3 regions of the Bradyrhizobium prioriisuperbiae genome follow, and region 3 is predicted to be linked to each of the others. Evidence: predicted binding sites of a transcription regulator. Region 3 holds the regulator's gene; each other region holds the start of a gene.
The links. Region 3 encodes PhoB, which activates phosphate uptake and scavenging genes when phosphate is short. Its sites were predicted from a motif close to TGTCATNNANCTGTCAT; they were not measured.
Positions count from the first base shown of each region.

Region 1: RS897_RS12825 (inorganic phosphate transporter) is a predicted target of PhoB. The motif match lies at 3,906-3,922, and genes of this name have one in related genera.
Region 2: RS897_RS29895 (DUF47 domain-containing protein) is a predicted target of PhoB. The motif match lies at 1,545-1,561, and genes of this name have one in related genera.

Region 1 covers NZ_CP135921.1:2,709,996-2,717,167, reverse strand. The annotation lists gene RS897_RS12835 (zinc-ribbon domain containing protein) at 1-255, shown strand, start outside; gene RS897_RS12830 (FMN-binding glutamate synthase family protein) at 355-1,980, opposite strand; gene RS897_RS12825 (inorganic phosphate transporter) at 2,232-3,854, opposite strand; gene RS897_RS12820 (PAS domain-containing protein) at 4,122-4,754, opposite strand; gene RS897_RS12815 (xanthine dehydrogenase family protein molybdopterin-binding subunit) at 5,098-7,172, opposite strand, start outside.
Region 2 covers NZ_CP135921.1:6,306,755-6,313,926, reverse strand. The annotation lists gene RS897_RS29900 (inorganic phosphate transporter) at 1-757, opposite strand, end outside; gene RS897_RS29895 (DUF47 domain-containing protein) at 772-1,416, opposite strand; gene RS897_RS29890 (branched-chain amino acid ABC transporter permease) at 1,691-2,656, opposite strand; gene RS897_RS29885 (branched-chain amino acid ABC transporter permease) at 2,658-3,521, opposite strand; gene RS897_RS29880 (ABC transporter substrate-binding protein) at 3,617-4,834, opposite strand; gene RS897_RS29875 (ABC transporter ATP-binding protein) at 4,870-5,613, opposite strand; gene RS897_RS29870 (ABC transporter ATP-binding protein) at 5,606-6,361, opposite strand; gene RS897_RS29865 (PAS domain-containing protein) at 6,734-7,172, shown strand, end outside.
Region 3 covers NZ_CP135921.1:1,489,809-1,496,980, reverse strand. The annotation lists gene pstC (phosphate ABC transporter permease subunit PstC) at 1-868, shown strand, start outside; gene pstA (phosphate ABC transporter permease PstA) at 868-1,752, shown strand; gene pstB (phosphate ABC transporter ATP-binding protein PstB) at 1,749-2,564, shown strand; gene phoU (phosphate signaling complex protein PhoU) at 2,590-3,303, shown strand; gene phoB (phosphate regulon transcriptional regulator PhoB) at 3,318-4,019, shown strand; gene RS897_RS06980 (GcrA family cell cycle regulator) at 4,120-4,629, opposite strand; gene RS897_RS06975 (aspartate aminotransferase family protein) at 5,139-6,338, shown strand; gene argF (ornithine carbamoyltransferase) at 6,335-7,172, shown strand, end outside.

The sequences.
Region 1 (7,172 bases), 1.2 Mb from region 3:
TCGGGCAGCTATTCTATCCCCGATTTCATCGAACGCGGGACCTATCGACCCGAGTCTTTCGTCTGCAAGGATTGCGGTATCGCGGAGGTCTGGACACCATTACAGCAGAAATGGTGGTACGAGACCGCAAGAGGCGACGTGTTTACCAAGGCCGTACGCTGCCGCGCCTGCCGTGGCAAAGAGCGCGCGCGAAAAACTGCCGCACGCCGTGCGCATCTGGACGGGCTCGCCAAAAAGAGACCACCCGCTTCGTGAGATTATCGCAGCGTCATCCGCCATTTCTATCCTGAGAGGCCGCGGCGGATTACGCTGCGGCTAATCAGCCCTACGAGTCCGAGTCTACGAGTCAGTGCCTCACGCCACCGCGGAGAACGACTCCGCGCGTGCCATGGCCCAGGCGGTCTTGAAGCGAAGATCGCTGGTGCCGTCGATCAGTTCGCCCGGGCGCAGCGACGGATAGAGCCGGTCGAACGACATCACCTCGACGCCGGAGACCCGGCGCGAGAAATGCACCGGCTTCATCTCCTGCGGATGCTCGAAGCCGCCGGCGGCGGTGAGTTCGGCCAGCGCATGCAGGGTGGCGTGATGGAAGTTGTAGGCGCGCTCGAGCTTGTCCGGCACCACCAGCGCCCGCTGCCGTGTGGGATCCTGCGAGGTGACGCCGGTGGGGCAACGGTCGGTGTGGCAGCTCAGCGACTGGATGCAGCCGATCGAGAACATGAATCCGCGTGCCGAATTGCACCAGTCGGCGCCGATCGCCATGGCGCGGGCGATGTCGAAGGCGGTGGCGATCTTGCCGGCCGCGCCGATGCGGATGCGGTCACGCGCGCCGATGCCGATCAGCGAATTGTGCACGAAGTTAACACCCTCACGCATCGGCATGCCGAGATTGTCCATGAACTCCAGCGGAGCGGCGCCGGTGCCGCCTTCATTGCCGTCGACCACGATGAAGTCGGGATAGATCCCGGTCTCCAGCATCGCCTTGCAGATCGACAGGAATTCCCAGGGATGGCCGATGCAGAGCTTGAAGCCGGCCGGCTTGCCGCCGGACAGCCGGCGCATTTCACCGATGAACTGCATCATCGCGATCGGGGTCGAGAACGCCTTGTGATAGGGCGGCGAGATGCAGTCCTGCCCCATCGGCACGCCGCGAATTTCCGAAATCTCCTTCGACACTTTCGCCGCCGGCAGCACGCCGCCGTGGCCCGGCTTGGCGCCCTGGCTCATCTTCAGTTCGACCATCTTGATCTGGTCGATGGTGGCGAGGGCCGCGAACTTCTCGGGATCGAAATTGCCGTCCGGCGTGCGACAGCCGAAATAGCCGGAGCCGATTTCCCAGATGATGTCGCCGCCCATCTCGCGGTGATAGGGGCTGAGGCCGCCCTCGCCGGTATCATGGGCGAAGCCGCCGCGCTTGGCGCCGCCATTGAGCGCGCGCACCGCGTTCGGGCTCAGCGCGCCGAAACTCATGGCCGAGATGTTGAAGATCGAGGCCGAATACGGCTTGGTGCAGTCAGGCCCGCCGATGGTGATGCGGAATTTTTCCGACGCCATCGGCTTCGGCGCCACCGAGTGGTGCATCCACTCATAGCCTTCCTGATAGACGTCGTTCTGGGTGCCGAAGGGACGCTTGTCGAGGTCCATCTTGGCGCGCTGATACACCAGCGCGCGGATGTCGCGGCTGAAGGGGCGCCCGTCCTTCTCGCTCTCGAAGAAATACTGCCGCAGCTCGGGCCGGATTTCCTCCAGCATGAAACGCATATGCGCCGAGATCGGATAGTTGCGCAGGATCGCGTGGCGGGTCTGCAAGAGATCGCGAAACCCCAGCGCCGCCAGCGCGCCGAAAATCACCAGCGGCAGCAGCACCACCGCGAACGCCTTGTGGTCGTACAGACCGATGGCGAACAGCAGCACCGTCACCACACAGCAGATCGTGAGAATGATGAAGCGCGGCGTAAACGGCAGCATCAGCGTGTCCATACCAACCTCATGTGCAGGGACGGCCGAGGGACCGTCGAATCAATCAACAAAGGCCGAAGAGCCGTAACTCGGAACCATTCTAAATCGGACGGAACTTATACACCACCCCGACAAAGGCGCGTGGGATCAAATGGCCAGTTGGGATGGGGTTGATGCAGTGCGACAAGCGGGGCAGGCGATTGTATCTCTCCAAAAAGAGAAAGCCGCGCAAATCATGCGCGGCTTTCGTGACGTCGGTCCACTCTGACGGATCAGAAGATGTGATAGAACACGTAGTACAGGAAGCCCGAGAGCACCATCGAGGCCGGCAGCGTCAGGACCCAGGCCAGCGCGATGTTGCGGATGGTCGACCACTGCAGTCCGGAGCCGCTCGCTGCCATCGTGCCGGCGATGCCGGATGACAGCACGTGGGTGGTCGAGACCGGAAGTCCGAAGCCGTCGGCGGCGGCGATGGTCGCCGCGGCCGTGATTTCGGCGCAGGCGCCCTGCGCGTAGGTCAGGTGGGTCTTGCCGATCTTCTCGCCGACGGTGACCACGATCCGCTTCCAGCCGATCATGGTGCCCAGGCCCAGTGCGATGGCGACGGCGATTTTCACCCAGGTCGGGATGAACTTCGTCGCCGTATCGAGCGAGCCCTTGTAGTTGGTGAGGGTTGCGACCTCTTCCTTGTTCAGTTCGCTTTCCTTGTCCTTCATCAGGAAACGGATGGCTTCGGACGCCAGGTACATGTCGTTACGCGTATTGCCCACCTGATCGGCCGGGAATTTCGCCAGCGAGCCGTACTGCGTGACCTGCTGGGCGATGTCCTTCACGAGCACCGACAGCGACGGGTAGGTGCCTTCGTTGATCTGGTGCTGCGCCACATAGTTGGTGACCGCCGGACGCGGGTTGCCCAGCACATTGTAGCCGGCAGCCTTGCCTTCGATCACCTTGCTCGCCGCCGTCGAGACGTCGACGAAGTGCGCGGTCTCGCTGGCCGGCAGCGCGCGGTTGAGCGCATAGGCGGTCGGCACCGTGCCGATCAGGATGAGCATGATCAGACCCATGCCCTTCTGACCGTCGTTCGAGCCGTGGAAGAAGCTGACCAGGGTGCAGGTAAGGACGAGGATTCCGCGGATCCAGACCGGCGGCGGCTGGTCACCCTTCGGCTCAGCGAACAGCGCCGGCGTGGCGCGCAGCATCACCGTCTTGAGGACGAACAGCAGCAGCGCGGCCACCGCGAACCCGAACAAGGGCGACAGCAGCAGCGCCTTGCCGATGTTGCCGGCCTGCGACCAATCCACACCGGACGTGCCGTCGCGGCCACGCAGCAAGGCATTGGCGATGCCGACGCCCATGATCGATCCGATCAGGGTGTGCGAGCTGGAGGCCGGCAGACCGAGCAGCCAGGTGCCGAGATTCCACAGAATGGCGGCGATCAAGAGCGCAAAGACCATGGCGAAACCGGCACTGCTGCCAACCTGCAGGATCAATTCGACCGGCAGCAGCGACACGATGCCGAAGGCAACCGCGCCCGACGACAAAAGCACGCCGAGCAGATTGAACATGCCGGACCACACCACCGCGATATGAGCAGGCATGGACCGCGTGTAGATCACGGTCGCGACCGCGTTCGCGGTGTCGTGGAAGCCGTTGACGAACTCGAAGCCCAGTGCGATCAGCAAGGCAACGAACAACAGAATGTATGGCAGGAAGCTGGTGATCTTGGTCCCGGTCGCGTCGACGTCGGCATAAATGCTGTAGGCAACGAACAGCAGCGCGGCGGCAATGACGCCGAGATAGATAACACCTGTCATCGGATGAAAGCCCTTGTCGAGATCTGGTCCCTTCCGAAGGGCAGGCTCGATCGAACCGGGTAATGCCAAATCACTCATAAGTAAGCCCCTGTTAACAATGGTCTTGGTGCGACAACTTGACCGCTGCTTTTGAAAGCTGGATGACAGTTTCGGCGAAAAGCCGAAATCGCTCGCGATTCCAGAAATTTTTCAGCGAAAACAGGTCTCGCTCTTTGGGCGAAAAGTGCTGATTTTTCAGTGTGTCACATGACAATTGATGCGATGGGCCATGCGTGCGCGGCGGGCCGGCGCATGACGACAGTGGTGTGACGATCTATAAATAGCCCCGGCACACTATCCCGCCCACTAGATGGCAGCTTGAACGACATGGCCGTCGGAAACAGGCCACCCGGGACCGGCCAAATCGTCATGCATCGGCTCGGTAGCTGCGGTCGCCTCGGGGTCGATCACCACCGCCCAGTGCGCCGGCGCCTGCGTCCCGTGGTGGAGCAGTCCCCGGGTTACAAACCGTCCTTCGGTGCTCCAGGCATGCAGCGAGGCCACGATGAAATCGGGGCGGGAGGACGCCCGGCTGTAGGGCAGGACCAGCTGTTCGATGGTGACCGGACATCCCTGCCGGTCGACCACCGGAACGATCGCATAGACCGGAAGCCCGGTCGCGACGCAGGCCCGCCAGATCGGCTCCGCGGCGGCCGCGATGACCGGCTCCAGGCATTCAAACAGCGAGCGCCCCCACATGGTGGTGTCGTAGACGGCGCGAACCCGCTCACCCGCATGCAGGCAGATATAGTCCATCGCCTCACCATGCCGCGCCACCTTGAACAGCGCGAGGTCGGGTGCGTCACCCGCACGCGCATCCGGCTCGAAGCTGACGATGCTCGGCAGCCCCGCATCGCCCCGCGCGCGTAGCCAGCCACGCAGCAGGCTGAGCTGCCTGATGGAGCGCACGATGCTGAGATGTGAGCGCTGCAATCGCATGCGGCTATCAGGCGCCAAGATCGTAAATTCAAGATGCCGGAAATGAATGGGATTTGATGGAAATGGGGAGCTATGCACAGCGGTGCGCTGATTTTATCAATGCGTGCACTGGTTTCGAATTTTTGGTGATCGAGTATGAAAGCCCGGTCGTTGTGTGGACTCGGCGATCACCACATTCTCCTTTGTCGTTGCCGGGCTTGTCCTCAGCGACTTCGGCTTCGCCGAAGTCGCGGAAACAACCCCGCTTAGGGGCGCACTGCGTCCCCAAGCGAGATCACCGGGACAAGCCCGGTGATGACACTGAATGTGGAGACCCGCTTTCAGTTACTTCGCTTCGGCCCTCTCACGCCGCGGCCGCCTGCGCCTGTCGCAACGCCTCCCACACCTTCATCGGGGTCAGCGGCGCGTGCAGGTTCTTGACGCCGGCGGAGCTCAGCGCGTCCATCACGGCGTTCACCACACAAGGGGGACCGCCGATGGCGCCGGATTCGCCGCAGCCTTTGGAGCCCAGCGGATTGGTGCGACAGGGCGCGCTTTCGTCGAGCGTGACCGTGATTGCCGGCACGTCGTCGGCGCGCGGGATGCAGTAGTCCTGATAACTCGCGGTGAGGAGCTGTCCTTCGGGATCGTAGTGCACGCCTTCATACAGCGCCTGGCCGATGCCCTGGGCAACGCCGCCATGGATCTGGCCTTCGACCAGCATCGGATTGATCGCAACACCGACGTCATCGACGGTGGTGAAGCGCACCACTTTGGTCTGCCCGGTTTGCGGATCGATCTCGACCTCGCAGATATGGCTGCCGTTGGGCCAAGTCGGACCATCGACCTGCCCCTCACTGTCGACGCTGAGCCGCGCATTGGTCTCATGCTTGGCCAGATCGAACAGGCTGACGCGCCGATCGGTGCCGGCCACCGTCAGCCAGCCGTCGCTGTATTCGATATCGCCGAGACCGGCTTCCAGCACATTGGCCGCGGTCTCCCGCGCCTTGGCGATCAGGTCGGTGGCGGAGACCACCGCCGCGGTGCCGCCCACAAACAGCGAGCGTGAGCCGACGCTGCCGAAGCCTTGCGCCAGATCCGTGTTGCCCTGCACCACCTCGATCTTGTCCATGGGGATGCCGAGCGCGGCGCTGATCATCTGCGAATAGGCTGTTTCCAGCCCCTGCCCCATCGCCTGGGTGCCCGAATGCAGCACCACCTTGCCATCGCCGGTGGCATGCAGGCTGACCTTTTCATTGTGAACGCGGCCGCCGGTCCATTCGATGTAGCTGGCGAGGCCCCGGCCATAGAGCAAGCCTTTTTTCAGGGCGGCGCGTTTGCGGGCGGCGAAGCCGTCCCAATCGGCGAGATCTGAGGCGCGGTCAAGCATATGGGCGAACGCGCCGCTGTCGTAGGTCTGGCCTGTCGCCGTCTGATACGGCATCTGGCTCGACTTGATAAAGTTGACCTTGCGGATCTTGCGCGGATCCATGCCGATCTGGCGCGCGGCCGCATCCATGAGACGCTCGACAATGTAGACGGCTTCCGGCCGCCCCGCACCGCGATAAGCGCCGGTGGGCGCGGTGTGGGTCATCACCGCCCGGACGTCGATATGCACCAGTGGAAGATCGTAGGTGCCGGTGGCGACGAAGGGCCCGAGCACCAGCGGAATGATCACGCCGGTGCCGCTGAGATAGGCGCCGGTGCCACCGATCGAACGCACGCGAAACGCCAACACGCGCCCCCGGGCATCGAGCGCGAATTCACCCGTGGAGGTGAGATCGCGGCCATGGGTGCCGCCGACAAAATCATCGGTACGCTCGCCGCGCCAGCGCACCTTGCGCTTCAGCTTGACGGCGGCATAGGCGACCATGCCGTCCTCAGGATAAAGGTTGGTCTTCTGGCCGAAGCCGCCGCCGATATCGCCCACCAGAATGCGAATGCTGTCCTTCGGTCGCTTGAGCACCGCGTCGGCCAGGATGTCACGGGTGGTGGTCGGCGTCTGGGTCTGCATGTGCATGGTGAGCCGGCCGTTGCCAGCGTCCAGCTCGGCAACGGTCGAGCGCGGCTCCATCGCCGCCGGCACCAGCCGCTGGCTGACCACGTCGAGCGAGACCACATGCGCGGCCGTCTTGAACGCGGCCTCGACGGCCGCGGCATCGCCATAACTCATGCCGGCGACGACATTGTCCGGCGTCTGCGGCCACACCAGCGGCGCGCCCGGCTCTGTGGCCGCGACCGGATCGGTCACCGCCGGCAGCACCTCGTAGTCCACCACCACGGCCTCGGTTGCCGCCAACGCGATCGCACGCGATGTCGCCACGGCCACGGCGACAGCTTCGCCGGCGAACCGCACGACTTCGTGCGCGAGCAGCCGGCGGGTTGGAAACGCCATCGGCGCCCCATCGGGCCGCTTGAAGATCGCCAGCGTCGGCAGCG
Region 2 (7,172 bases), 4.3 Mb from region 3:
TCAGCTTGGTAATGCGATTGCCCATGGTGCGCACGATCCGCCAGCCGCCCATCAGCGTTCCCAGCGCCATGGCGGTTTGACACGCCAGCACCACCCAAAGCGGCACGCTGAACGTCGTACCGAGATAGCCCTGTGAGTAGAGCAGCACGGCGATGATGCCCATGGTCTTCTGGGCGTCGTTGCCGCCGTGGCCCAGCGAATAAAGCGACGCGGAGACGAACTGCAGGGTGCGGAAGGCCCGATCGACCGCAAACGGCGTCGAGCGGACCGACAGCCAGGACACCACGGCCACCAGCACCAGCGCCAGCAGGAAACCGAGCACCGGCGACGCCACGATCGCGAGCACCGTCTTGGTCAGGCCGCTCCATTCCATGGCCGCGAAGCCCGCTTTGGCAAAGCCGGCCCCAACCAGGCCGCCGATCAGCGCATGCGAACTCGACGACGGAATGCCCAGGCCCCAAGTGATCAGGTTCCAGACAATCGCCCCGATCAGCGCGGCGAAGATCACCCGCGGATCGACCACACCGGGATCGATGATCCCGGTGCCGAGCGTTTGCGCGACATGCAGCCCGAAAAACAGAAACGCGATAAAATTGAAGAACGCAGCCCAAAACACCGCGTATTGCGGCCGCAGCACCCGTGTCGAGACAATGGTGGCAATCGAATTCGCGGCGTCGTGCAAGCCATTGAGGAAGTCGAACAGCAGCGCGACTCCGATCAAGCCGATAAGGAGCGGAAGACCTAAAGTGGCGTCCACGGGGTGGCCCTGCCCTAAACCTGTTCGATCACGATGCTGTTGATCTCGTTGGCGACGTCATCGAAGCGGTCGGCAACCTTTTCAAGGTGGTCATAGATTTCCGCGCCAACGATAAAATCCATGGTGTTGGCGTTGCGGTGTTTGAGAAACAGCTCCTTGAGCCCGATGTCGTGGAGGTCGTCGACCCGGCCTTCGAGCTTGGTCACCTCCTCGGTGATCGCGGTCAAGGTCGTGACATTGCCGCCGATCGCCTGCAGCAGCGGCAGCGCCCGCCCGATCAGTTTGGAGCAATCGACCAGAATGGAACCGATCTCGCGCATCGGCTGCTCGAACTCGCGCACCTCGAACAATGTCACGGCTTTGGCGGTCTGATGCATCTGGTCGATCGCATCGTCCATCGACGTGATCAGGTCCTTGATATCCACGCGGTCGAACGGCGTGATGAAGGTGCGGCGGACCGCTGTCAGCACACTGCGGGTGATCTCGTCGGCCTGCTGCTCGAACTGGCTAACCTTCTGGCAATAGGCCGGCACCTCATCGCCGCCGCGCAGAACCCCCTGCAGGGCCTCGGCGCCATTGACGATGGTCTGGGAATGTTGCGCGAACAGCTCGAAGAAGCCCTCTTCATGCGGCAGCAAAGCCTTGAACCAACGCAGCATCGTCTTCCCCTGCCTTGCGCATTTTCCGCTCCCGCAAGACCCCGCTTGCGTCGAAAAATGCTGTTCCATCAATCCGTTGCGTGCGCGCCGACGCCCGGCAGGCCGCCAATATCAGGCAACCGCCGCACTGTCACGTGACTGTCATAAATCATTCAGCGCGAAACGGGGACGTCCGCGACGCCGTTTCCGCCCTCATCCACCGGTTTGTGGGCGGCTCTGTTCTACGTATTGATTGCGACCCTAGCGGTTTCGGCGAAACCGCGTGTCTTGCAGACTACAGCGAACGCTTGAAGTAATGCGCGATCTCACCGATCACGCCGCGGCGGAAGGTCAGCACGCAGACCACAAAGATGACGCCCTGGATCACCGTCACCCACTGACCGAACTGGGCCAGGTACTGCTGCATGGCAATGATGACGAAGGCTCCCACGACCGGCCCAAAGATCGTGCCGAGGCCACCGACCAGCGTCATCAGCACCACTTCGCCGGACATCGACCAGTGCACGTCGGTCAGCGAGGCGTTCTGCGCGACAAAGATCTTCATCGAACCGGCAAGCCCGGCCAAGCCACCGGACAGGACATAGGCCATCAGCTTATACTGATCGGTCTTGTAGCCCAGCGACACCGCGCGCGGCTCGTTCTCCCGGATCGACTTCAGCACCTCGCCGAACGGCGAATTGATGATCCGGAAAATCAGCAGGAATGCGAGCAGGAAGACAATCAGCACCGTGTAGTAGAGCGTTATCGGTTGGGCGAGATTGAAAATGCCGAACAGTTTGCCCTGCGGCACGCCCTGGATGCCATCTTCACCGTGGGTGAACGGCGTCTGCAGATAGATGAAGTACAGAAGCTGCGACAGCGCCAGCGTAATCATCGAGAAATAGATGCCCTGCCGGCGGATGCCGATCAGGCCGGTGATCACGGCAAGCACGACGGAGGCCGCGACCCCAAGCAGAATGCCGAATTCGGGCTCGACGCCCCACACCTTCAGCGCATGCGCCGTGACATAACCGGCGGTGCCCAGGAACATCGCGTGCCCGAACGACAGCAGGCCGCCATAGCCGATAAGCAGGTTGAAAGCGCACGCAAACAGCGCAAAGCACAGCGCCTGCATGACGAAATAAGGATAGATGCCTGTGAACGGCACCACCGCCAGCGCCAGCGCCATGATAACGAACGCGACGACTTCGTCGCGGCTCGAGCGGTGAACGGGGGCTGCATTTTCAGTGATCGAGGTCATGTCAGTGCGCCCGTCCCGTCAGTCCCGTCGGTTTCACCAGCAGCACCAGCACCATCAGAACGAACACGACGGTGTTGGAGGCTTCGGGATAAAAATACTTGGTCATGCCCTCGACCACGCCGAGCGCAAAACCGGTGATGATCGACCCCATGATCGATCCCATTCCACCGATCACCACCACCGCGAACACCACGATGATCAGATCGGCGCCCATCAGCGGACGCACCTGGTTAATCGGCGCCGACAGCACGCCGGCGAGCGCGGCAAGGCCGACGCCGAGCCCGTAGGTCAGAGTGATCATCCGCGGCACGTTGATGCCGAAGGCCCGCACCAAGGTGGGATTCTCGGTGGCCGCGCGCAGGTTTGCGCCGAGCCGCGTCCGCTCGATCAGGTACCACGTTGCGATGCAGACGATCAGCGAGAAGATCACCACCCAGCCACGATAGATCGGCAGGTACATGAAGCCGAGATTGACGCCGCCCTTCAGCAGGTCCGGGATCGCATAGGGCAAGCCCGACGAGCCGAAATAGTTCTGGAACAAGCCCTGGATGATCAGCGCCATGCCGAACGTCAGCAGCAAGCCATAGAGGTGATCCAGGCCTGACAGCCATTGCAGCATGGTCCGTTCGAGAATGACGCCGAACAGGCCGACCACGATCGGTGCCAGCAAGAGCGACCACCAGTAGCCGATGCCGGCATATTCCAGGAAGAAGTAGGCCACAAATGCGCCCATCATGTAGAGCGCGCCGTGGGCGAAGTTGATGATGTTGAGCATGCCGAAAATCACGGCCAGGCCGAGACTCAGCAGCGCATAGAACGAGCCGTTGATCAGACCAACCAGGAGCTGGGCGTAAAGGGCTTGCATGTCGATCGGTCTTTCGTCTCAGGCTCGCGTGTCAGGCTTTCTTGGGCGGGAAGATTGAGATCCCGGCGACAAACAACGCCGCCGGGATCGAAGGCTTATTTCTTCAACAGCGCGCACTTGCTTTCGGACAGTGGCGTGAAAGCTTGGTCGGCCGGAACGGTTGCAACCAGTTTGTAATAATCCCACGGCCCCTTCGATTCCGACGGCTTCTTCACTTCGAAGAGATACGCCGGATGAATCTTGCGGCCGTTTTCCTGGATCGTACCCTTGCCGAACAGCGGATCGTCGGTCGGCGTCGCCTTCATCTGGGCGACGATCTTGGCTCCGTCGTGGGAGTTGCCGCCGGCAGCCTCCAGCACCTTCAGATAATGCAGCACGCCCGCATAGACGCCGGCCTGCACCATCGACGGCGCCGCCTTGGTCTTCATGCGGTCCTGGAACCGTTTGCTGAACGCCCGGGTCTGGTCGTTCAGGTCCCAGTAGAACGTCTCGGTGAAGTTCAGGCCTTGCGCCACGTTGAGGCCGAGCGAATGCACGTCGGTGAGGAACAGCAGCAGCGCGGCGAGCTTCTGTCCGCCGCTGACGATGCCGAACTCAGCCGCCTGCTTGATTGCATTGGTGGTGTCGCCGCCGGCGTTCGCAAGCCCGATGATCTTGGCTTTCGAAGCCTGCGCCTGCAGCAGGAAGGACGAGAAGTCCGAGCTGTTCAGCGGATGCTTGACGCCGCCGACAACCTTGCCGCCGGCAGAGTTGATCACAGCCGTGGTATCGCGCTCGAGCGCGGCACCGAAGGCGTAGTCCGCCGTCAGGAAGAACCAGCTGTCGCCGCCGGCCTTCACCAGCGCGCCGCCGGTGCTGTGCGCCAGCAGGTAGGTGTCGTAAGTCCAGTGCACGGTGTTCGGCGAGCACTGCGCATTGGTCAGATCGGATGTCGCTGCGCCCGAATTGATGTAGACGCCGTTCTTCTCCTTGACGATGTTGTTGACCGCGAGCGCGACACCGGAATTCGGCACGTCGACGATGACGTCGACCTTGTCGACGTCGAACCACTGCCGTGCGATGTTGCTGCCGATATCGGGTTTGTTCTGGTGATCGCCCGAAATCAAGTCGATCTTCCAGCCCTTCTTCAGCAGGCCGGAATCTTCGAGCGCCATCTGTGCGGCGAGCGTCGACCCCGCTCCGCCGAGATCAGCATAAAGTCCGGACTGATCGTTGAGCACACCGATCTTGACGGTTTTATCCTGAGCGAATGCCGAACTACCGGCAAAGACAATCGCCGTACTGAGCAGCAGAGCCGAGAGTATCCTGTTCATGTTTCCTCCTTGAACCCCAGTTTTGAGCGCTATTGTTAGACGCCGAGATAGGTGTGCAGCTTGTCCATGTTCGCTTCCAGTTCGGAGTTGGCGAACCCGTCGATCACCTTGCCATGCTCGACGATGTAGAAGCGGTCCGCCACCGTCGATGCGAAACGGAAATTCTGTTCCACCAGCAGGATTGTGAAACCTTCCGACTTCAGGCGCGCAATCGTATGACCGATTTGCTGGATAATGACGGGCGCAAGCCCCTCGGTCGGCTCATCCAGCATCAGAAACCGCGCTCCGGTGCGCAGGATGCGCGCGATCGCGAGCATCTGCTGCTCGCCGCCGGAGAGCTTGGTGCCCTGGCTGTTGAGACGTTCCTTCAGATTGGGAAACAGCGTGAAGATCTGGTCCAGCGTGAGTCCGCCCGGACGCACCGTCGGCGGGAGCAGCAGGTTCTCGCGGACGTCGAGGCTTGCGAAGATGCCGCGCTCTTCGGGACAAATGGCGATACCCTGGCGCGCGATCTTGTCGGAGGATGTGCGCACGATCTCCTGACCGTTGAAGCGAATCGACCCCGAACGCTTGCCGATGATGCCCATCACCGATTTCAGCGTGGTGGTCTTGCCGGCGCCGTTGCGGCCAAGCAGCGTCACCACCTCGCCTTCACGGACGTTGAAATTAATGCCGTGCAGAACGTGGGATTCGCCGTACCAGGCTTCCAGATTTTCGACCGAAAGCACGGTGTCGGCGGTATTCGCCGCCTGTTTGGGCGCAGGCGATTTATCAAGCATGACCCGCTCCCAGATACGCTTCCTTGACGCGCTCGTCCTTGGTCAGGTCGGCATAGTTGCCTTCCGCGAGCACCCGGCCGCGCGTCAGCACGGTGATGATGTCGGAAAGGTTCGCGACCACGCTCAGATTATGTTCGACCATGACGATGGTGTACTTCGCCGAGATACGCTTGATCAGCGCGGCGATCTTGTCGATGTCCTCATGGCCCATGCCGGCCATCGGTTCGTCCAGCAGCATCATCTCGGGATCAAGCGCCAGCGTGGTGGCGATCTCGAGTGCGCGTTTGCGGCCGTACGGCATCTCGACAGCCTGGGTGTCGGAAAATGCACTGAGGCCGACATCATCCAGAAGCTCGCGCGCCCGGTCGTTGAACCGATCGAGCACGCTCTTGGAGCGCCAGAAATCGAATGAATGACCGTGCTGCCGCTGCAGCGCGACCCGGACATTTTCAAGCGCCGTCAGATGCGGGAACACCGCCGAGATCTGGAACGAGCGCACAAGACCAAGCCGGGCGACGTCGGCCGGCTTCAGCGCCGTGATGTCCTGCCCCTTGTACAGAATCTGACCGCGCGACGGCGTCAGAAACTTGGTCAGAAGATTGAAGCAAGTCGTCTTGCCGGCCCCGTTGGGCCCGATCAAAGCATGGATGCTTCCGCGCTTGATCCGCAGGTTGACGTCGTTGACGGCGACAAACCCGGCGAACTCCTTGGTCAAGCCCTTGGTTTCGAGAATGAACTCATCCGACAATCAGATTTCCCCCACAGCCTTCATGCGGTGTGTCGCCGCCGTGGCCGATTAGTGACATGCCGTCGCCCTCGGAGACGGCATACGCCATCGTCCGGAGCCAGCTTGGCCGGGACTATGCCGCCAAGACCGCGCTTTCTGCAAGCCGGAAAGCGAGGCACCTTCCGGGCCTATCCCCAAGGGGATATTCGGCTAATTACCAGGGGTCTGCAGGACGTTTCGCCTCTGCCCCCGGTGTTCGCCTTATCCATCACTCCCTCCGGCAGGCTGTCATTAAGGCTGATTGCAGCAATTCCTGCCGTTTCATGAAGTGTTTCCTGCACCATGCAACCCTGAGGCGCCATCGCTCTGAAAGATCCGCGCCGGGCAAGGACAATGGACCCCGAGAACCGCTTCACGACTGATTTCGAGGCAGCGTCTCCATCGATCGTGAAATCGATCCGACAGCGCGATCTGCTGAATGCCTGGCTGCGGCTTTTTGCCAGAGGTGGACGGGTTCCGTGCCGAGACGATTTTCGGCCCGAACGCATGGACGAGGAATTGCCCGATCTGGTGTTTTTGCGGGTCGAACGCGGGCCAGGATCGCCGCGGTTTATCATCGAAAGCGACGGCATACGGCCCGCCGATGCCCATGGCAGCGCCGGCAAGGGCCGCTATCTCGACGAATATCTCGGCCCCAAACTGGGACCCAGCGCGGTGGCGGTCTACGAGGAATGTTATCGCCGAGCCCGTCCCGCTTACACCATTTCAATGGTTGATGACATTTACGGCCGCTCCGTCGACTACGAACGCCTACTGCTGCCGTTTTCCGAGG
Region 3 (7,172 bases):
CTTTGTGCTGCTGATCCTGAGCGGCGTCATCGTCGCACTGATCTCCGGCTCGCTGCCCGCCCTCAAGGAATTTGGCCTCGACTTCATCGTGTCGCAGAGCTGGAATCCGGTGACCGAGAAGTTCGGTGCGCTGGCGCCGATCTACGGCACGCTGGTGACCTCGTTCGTGGCCATGCTGATCGCGGTTCCGTTCGGGCTGCTGATCGCCATGTTCCTGACCGAACTGTGCCCGATGTGGCTTCGTCGCCCGATCGGAATCGCAATCGAGCTGCTCGCTGGCATTCCCAGCATCATCTACGGCATCTGGGGCCTGTTCGTGCTGGCGCCCTTCCTGCAGCAGTATGTCCAGCCCGGCCTGATTTCCACCTTCGAAAACGTGCCGGGCCTGTCGTCGCTGTTCGCGGGGCCGCCCTATGGCATCGGCGTCCTGACCGCGAGCTTGATCCTGGCGATCATGGTGCTGCCGTTCATCACCTCGATCTCGCGCGACGTGTTTGATGCGGTGCCGCCGGTGCTGAAGGAGGCCGCCTACGGTCTCGGCTGCAGCACCTGGGAAGTGATGCGTTACGTGGTGCTGCCCTATACCCGGGTCGGCGTCATCGGCGGCTGCATGCTGGGGCTGGGACGTGCGCTCGGCGAAACCATGGCCGTGACCTTCGTGATCGGCAACGCCCACAAGATCGCCGCCTCGCTGATCGCCCCCGGCACCACGATCTCGGCGACCATCGCCAACGAATTTACCGAAGCGGTGGGCGACCTCTACACCTCGTCCCTGGTCGCGCTCGGCCTCATCCTGTTCGTGATCACCTTCATCGTGCTCGCCATCGCGCGCTATCTGCTGCTGCGGATCGAGCGGAGGATCGGCTGATGAATACCTCGCTTTACAACTCCCGCCGCCGCCGCAACACGATCGCGGTCGTGGCCTCGATCGGCGCCACCGGCATCGGTCTCGCGTGGCTGGCGCTTATTCTCGGCGTGTTGTTCTGGAAGGGCTTCAGCGGGTTGTCGCTGAACGTCTTTACCGAAATGACGCCGCCCCCCGGCTCCGACGGTGGTCTGCTCAACGCCATCATCGGCAGTCTGATTGTGACCGTGCTGGCGGTCGCGATCGGAACACCGATTGGCATCCTGGCCGGCACCTACATGGCTGAGTACGGTCGCCACGACAAACTCACCAGTGTCGTGCGCTTCATCAACGACATTCTGCTGAGCGCGCCGTCGATCGTGATCGGCCTGTTCATCTACGAAGTCATGGTCCGCCCGATGGGGCACTTTTCGGGCATCGCCGGCGCTATTGCGCTGGCGGTGATCGTGATCCCGGTGGTGGTGCGCACCACGGAGGACATGCTGGTGCTGGTGCCGAACACGTTGCGCGAAGCCGCGGCGTCGATCGGACTGCCGCGGTCACTGATGATCCAGAAGATCGCCTACCGCGCCGCGCGATCGGGGATCATCACAGGTATCCTGCTCGCAGTCGCCCGCGTTAGCGGCGAGACGGCGCCGCTGCTGTTCACCGCGCTCAACCACCAGTTCCTCAGCACCGTGCCGTTCAGCCTGCTCGGTCACGACTTCTCCGTCATCAACCTCAATGCACCGACGCCGAGTCTTCCGGTCGTTATCTTCCAGTTCGCGCTCAGCCCCTACGCGGACTGGCAGAAGCTGGCCTGGACCGGCGCGCTCATCATCACGCTTTCTGTGCTTGTACTCAGTATTTCGGCGCGCGCGCTTGCCGGGACAAGGAAATCGACATGAATTTGGCCACAGCGACCCCCTCGTCGGCGAGTCCTCCGTCGCTCGACACCGCTTCTCTCAAGGACAAGATCGCGATCCGCGATCTCGACTTCTTCTATGGCGAGGCCAAGGCGTTGAAGAGCGTCACCATGTCGCTTTATGCGAACAAGGTGACCGCGTTCATCGGACCGTCGGGCTGCGGCAAGTCCACCCTGCTGCGCGTCCTCAATCGGATGTATGACCTTTATCCGAACCAGCGCGCCGGCGGCCAGGTCACGTTCGACGGATCCAACATCCTGGAGCCGGGGCTGGACCTCAATTTGCTGCGGGCGCGGATCGGCATGGTCTTCCAGAAGCCGACCCCGTTCCCCATGTCTATCTACGAGAATGTCGCTTTCGGGATCCGGCTGTACGAAAAGCTGTCGAAGAGCGAACTCGACAACCGGGTCGAGCAGTCCCTGCGCCGGGCGGCGCTGTGGGACGAGGTCAAGAACAAGCTGAACGATAACGGCCTCAGCCTCTCGGGCGGCCAGCAGCAGCGGCTCTGCATCGCGCGCACCGTCGCGGTGCGGCCGGAGGTGATCCTGTTCGACGAGCCATGCTCGGCGCTTGACCCGATCTCGACCGCCAAGATCGAGGAACTGATCGACGAACTGAAGGACGATTATACGATCGTGATCGTGACCCACAACATGCAGCAGGCGGCGCGTGTCTCCGATTTCACGGCCTTCATGTATCTGGGCGAGTTGATCGAATTCGGTCCGACGACCAAGATTTTCACCACCCCGTCGGACCGCCGGACACAGGACTACATCACCGGCCGGTTCGGCTGAGGCGCGATAGGCGCGGGAGAACATGATGGCCTTCGAACATACAGCCAAAGCCTTCGACCAGGACTTGCAGGAACTGACCCGGCTGGTCGCCGAAATGGGCGGCCTCGCCGAGCGGCAGATCGTCGAGTCGGTCGATGCGTTGATCCGCCGCGATATTGCGCTGGGCCAGCGGGTCGTCGCGGCCGATGCCGAGCTCGACAAGCTGCAGCGCGGCATCGAGGAGCGTGCCGTTCTCACCATCGCCCGGCGTCAGCCGATGGCCGTGGACTTGCGCGAGATCGTCGGCGCGATGCGCGTGACCACCGATCTCGAGCGGATCGGCGACCTCGCCAAGAACATCGGCAAGCGTGTCAGCGCGCTGGACAATGATTTCCATCCGCTGAAGCTGATCCGCGGCCTCGAGCACATGGCCAACCTGGTGCAGTCGCAGATCAAGTCGGTGCTGGACGCCTACGCCGCCCACGATCTGCCGGCTGCGATGGCGGTCTGGAAGGGCGACGAAGAGGTCGACGCGATCTGCACGTCGCTGTTTCGCGAACTGCTCACCTACATGATGGAAGATCCCCGCAACATCAGCTTCTGCATCCATTTGATGTTCTGCGCGAAGAACATCGAGCGGATGGGCGATCACGCCACCAACATCGCCGAAACGGTGTTTTATATGGTCGAAGGCCAGCAGATGCAGGATCAGCGCCCGAAGGGCGATATGACTGCATTCGCCACCGCCTCCGGCAACTGAACTAAGGAAAAGACATGGGCGCCCGCATTCTGGTTGTCGAAGACGAAGAAGCGTTGACCACGCTGCTGCGTTACAATCTCGATGCCGAAGGTTACGACGTTGAGACAGTCGCCCGCGGCGACGAAGCCGATACCCGGCTGAAGGAGCGAATTCCCGATCTGATCGTGCTGGATTGGATGCTGCCGGGTCTGTCCGGCATCGAGCTCTGCCGCCGGCTGCGCACCCGTCCCGAGACCAAGCAACTGCCGATCATCATGCTGACCGCGCGCGGCGAGGAAAGCGAACGGGTGAGGGGGCTTGCGACCGGCGCCGACGACTACATTGTCAAGCCGTTCTCGGTTCCGGAGCTTCTGGCACGGGTGAAGGGCCTGCTGCGCCGCGCGAGTCCCGAGCGTCTGGCCACGGTGCTGACCTACGGCGATATCGAACTCGATCGCGACAAGCGTCGTGTCGCCCGCTCCGGCCAGCCGATCGATCTCGGTCCGACCGAGTATCGCCTGCTCGAGTTTTTCCTGGAGCATCCGGGACGTGTCTTCAGCCGCGAGCAGTTGCTCGACGGCGTCTGGGGCCGCGATATCTATATCGACGAGCGAACCGTCGACGTGCACATCGGTCGGCTGCGCAAGCTCTTGAACTTCGGCCGCGACCAGGATCCGATCCGCACCGTACGCGGCGCGGGTTATGCACTCGACGACCGCTTCGCCAAAGTCGACTGACGCAGGTCTTCGCCAGCTCAAACAAAAAACGCCTCATCGATGATGAGGCGTTTTTTTTGTTTCTCCAGGTATCCGCCGCTGCGTGCGGCGACTTGCCGAACTACTTGCCCGACGGACGGCGGTCACGGCGGCGATCGCTCGCCGGCTGATACGCGACACGCGAGTGATGCGCGCAATAGGGCAGGCCGCCCAGCGCCTTGCCGCCGCAGAAAAAGAAATCACTGCTGCCGGGATCGCCCACCGGCCAGTGGCAGGTCGCTTCCGTCAGTTCCAGCAGCGACAGCCGCTGGCTCATCGGAACCACGTTGTCGTAGGCCACCGGATCCGGCTCGGCCTCCACCTCGAACGCATGCGCAAGCGCGGTATTGCCGCGCGACATCGGCCGCGCGATCCGCATCATATGCTGGGCCGGCCGCGCCTTGCGCTGACGCGGGGCAGCCGAGGACGGACTCTTGGCGCGGCCCGACAGGCCGAGCCTGTGGACCTTTCCGATCACCGCATTCCGGGTGATATTGCCGAGTTCCGCGGCGATCTGGCTGGCCGAAAGACCCGCCTCCCAGAGTTTTTTCAACTGTTCTACGCGATCGTCGGTCCAACCCATTACCGTCATCGCACCATTCCCTTCGTGTCGCGCCTTTCGACCGCGAGGCCGTCGGCGACGTCTGTGTCTCAAAAATCCCTGCCGGCAGAATCCCTTAGCCCTCGCCGGATGCGCCTGTCGCAACCGGGCGTCTACGCTGTTACCGAGACCGTTAAGGATCAGATCTGCCGCACGAGATGTCGTATCCGACCATCCCGAAGCTACAATATGCCGTGACTCACGCGCAAGAGTCGGGCATCACAAGTCCACATGTTCTGCAATAGAAATTTGATAAACGGCTTTTTCTGCGGCTTTTCAGTACCATTGCCGTGTTGACAGCCAGGTTGACAGTATTGGACGCGCCAATAGAATAACTGCCGCGTGCTGCCCGACGAGGCGGCACGTTTTGTTTCCGGGGTAGGTCCATCGATCGTCCGATCTCGCGGTGTCCGATCCAAATCCTGAGTGTTTGGAGTCACATCGTGGTCTGTCGACAGGGCCCGCCCGAAAGTTCAATCAGGTTTGCAAGCAGAGTTGCCATGAGCACCAACACGTCGTCCCATCTCATGCCGGTGTTCGCACGGGCGGATCTCGCGTTCGAGCGCGGTGAGGGCGTCTGGCTCCACGGCACCGACGGCGAGCGCTACCTCGACTTCACCAGTGGCGTTGCGGTCAACGCGCTGGGACATGCGCACCCGCATCTTGTCGCCGCCCTGCAGGAGCAGGCGACAAAGCTGTGGCACATGTCGAACCTGTTCAAGAGCCCGGACGGCGAGAAGGTTGCCGCGCGCCTCTGCGAGGCGAGTTTTGCCGACGTCGTCTTCTTCGCCAATTCCGGCGCGGAGGCGATGGAAGCGGTCATCAAGGTCACCCGCAAATATCAGGCGGCGAAGGGCAAGCCGGAGCGTTACCGGATCATCACGTTCGAAGGCGCGTTCCATGGCCGGACGCTGGCGACACTGGCCGCCGGCGGCCAGGAAAAATATCTCGAAGGGTTCGGTCCCCGCGTCGAAGGGTTCGACCAGGTTCCCCATGGCGACATCGAGGCGGCGAAGAAGGCGATCGGCCCGAACACCGCCGGCATCCTGATCGAGGCCGTGCAGGGCGAGGGCGGCGTGCGCTCGGCGCCGCAATCGTTCTTCAAGGCCCTGCGGCAGCTTTGTGACGAGCACGATCTGCTGCTCGCGTTCGACGAGGTGCAGACCGGCATGGGTCGCACCGGCGAACTGTTTGCCTATCAATGGACCGGCGTGACACCGGACGTGATGGGGCTGGCCAAGGCGCTGGGCGGTGGCTTTCCGATCGGTGCCTGTCTCGCGACTGCCAAGGCTGCCGCCGGCATGACCGCGGGCACCCACGGCTCGACCTTCGGCGGCAATCCGCTGGCGATTGCCGCGGCGGGCGCGGTGCTCGACGTGATGCAGGCGCCGGGCTTCTTCGACCACGTCAAGCGCATGTCGCTGCTGTTGAAGCAAAAGCTCGCCTCGGTGGTGGACCGCTATCCGAGCGTTCTGAGTGAAGTTCGCGGCGAAGGACTGCTGATCGGCGTCAAGGCCGTGATCCCGAGCGGCGATCTGGTGGCCGCCTTGCGTGGTGAAAAGCTTCTGACTGTGGGCGCAGGCGACAATGTCGTGCGCTTCCTGCCGCCGCTGATCGCGACCGAGGCCGAGATCGCCGAAGGCGTGACCCGGCTGGAGCGCGCCTGCGCCGCGCTGTCGGAGCGGAAAGCCGTTTCATGAGCAAGGCCACGCCCCGCCATTTTCTCGATCTGAACGACGTGCCCACCACGGAGTTGCGCACCATGCTCGACGCCGGTGCCGCGTTGAAGGCACAGCTGAAGAGCGCCAAGGCCAAGAACGAACTGTGGGATCAGCCGCTCAAGGGCAAGACCCTGGCAATGATCTTCGAGAAGCCGTCGACGCGCACCCGCGTGTCCTTCGATGTCGCCATGCGCCAGCTCGGCGGCGAGCCGATCATGCTGACCGGCGCGGAGATGCAGCTTGGGCGCGGCGAAACCATCGCCGATACCGCGCGGGTGCTGTCCCGCTTTGTCGATGCCATCATGATCCGGATTCTCAATCATGATGCGCTGTTGGAACTCGCTGAACATGCCACCGTGCCGGTGATCAACGGGCTGACCCGGCGCTCGCACCCGTGCCAGGTGATGGCCGATCTGATGACTTTCGAGGAGCATCGCGGGCCGATCACGGGCCGCACCGTGGCCTGGACCGGCGACGACAACAACGTGCTGGCCTCCTGGGCGCACGCGGCGGAACGCTTCAAGTTCAACCTGCACATTGCGACGCCGCCGGAGCTGTCGCCGAAGAAGGCCTTCAAGGACTGGATCAAGGCGACTAACGCGCCGATCGTGCTCGACACCAGCGCCGAGGACATGGTGCGCGGCGCGGATTGCGTCGTGACCGACACCTGGGTGTCGATGGGCGACAAGGACGGCGAGCACCGCCACAATCTGCTGAAGCCCTATCAGGTCAACGCCAAGCTGATGTCGTTGGCAAAGCCGGACGCGCTGTTCATGCATTGCCTTCCGGCCCACCGCGGCGACGAGGTCACCG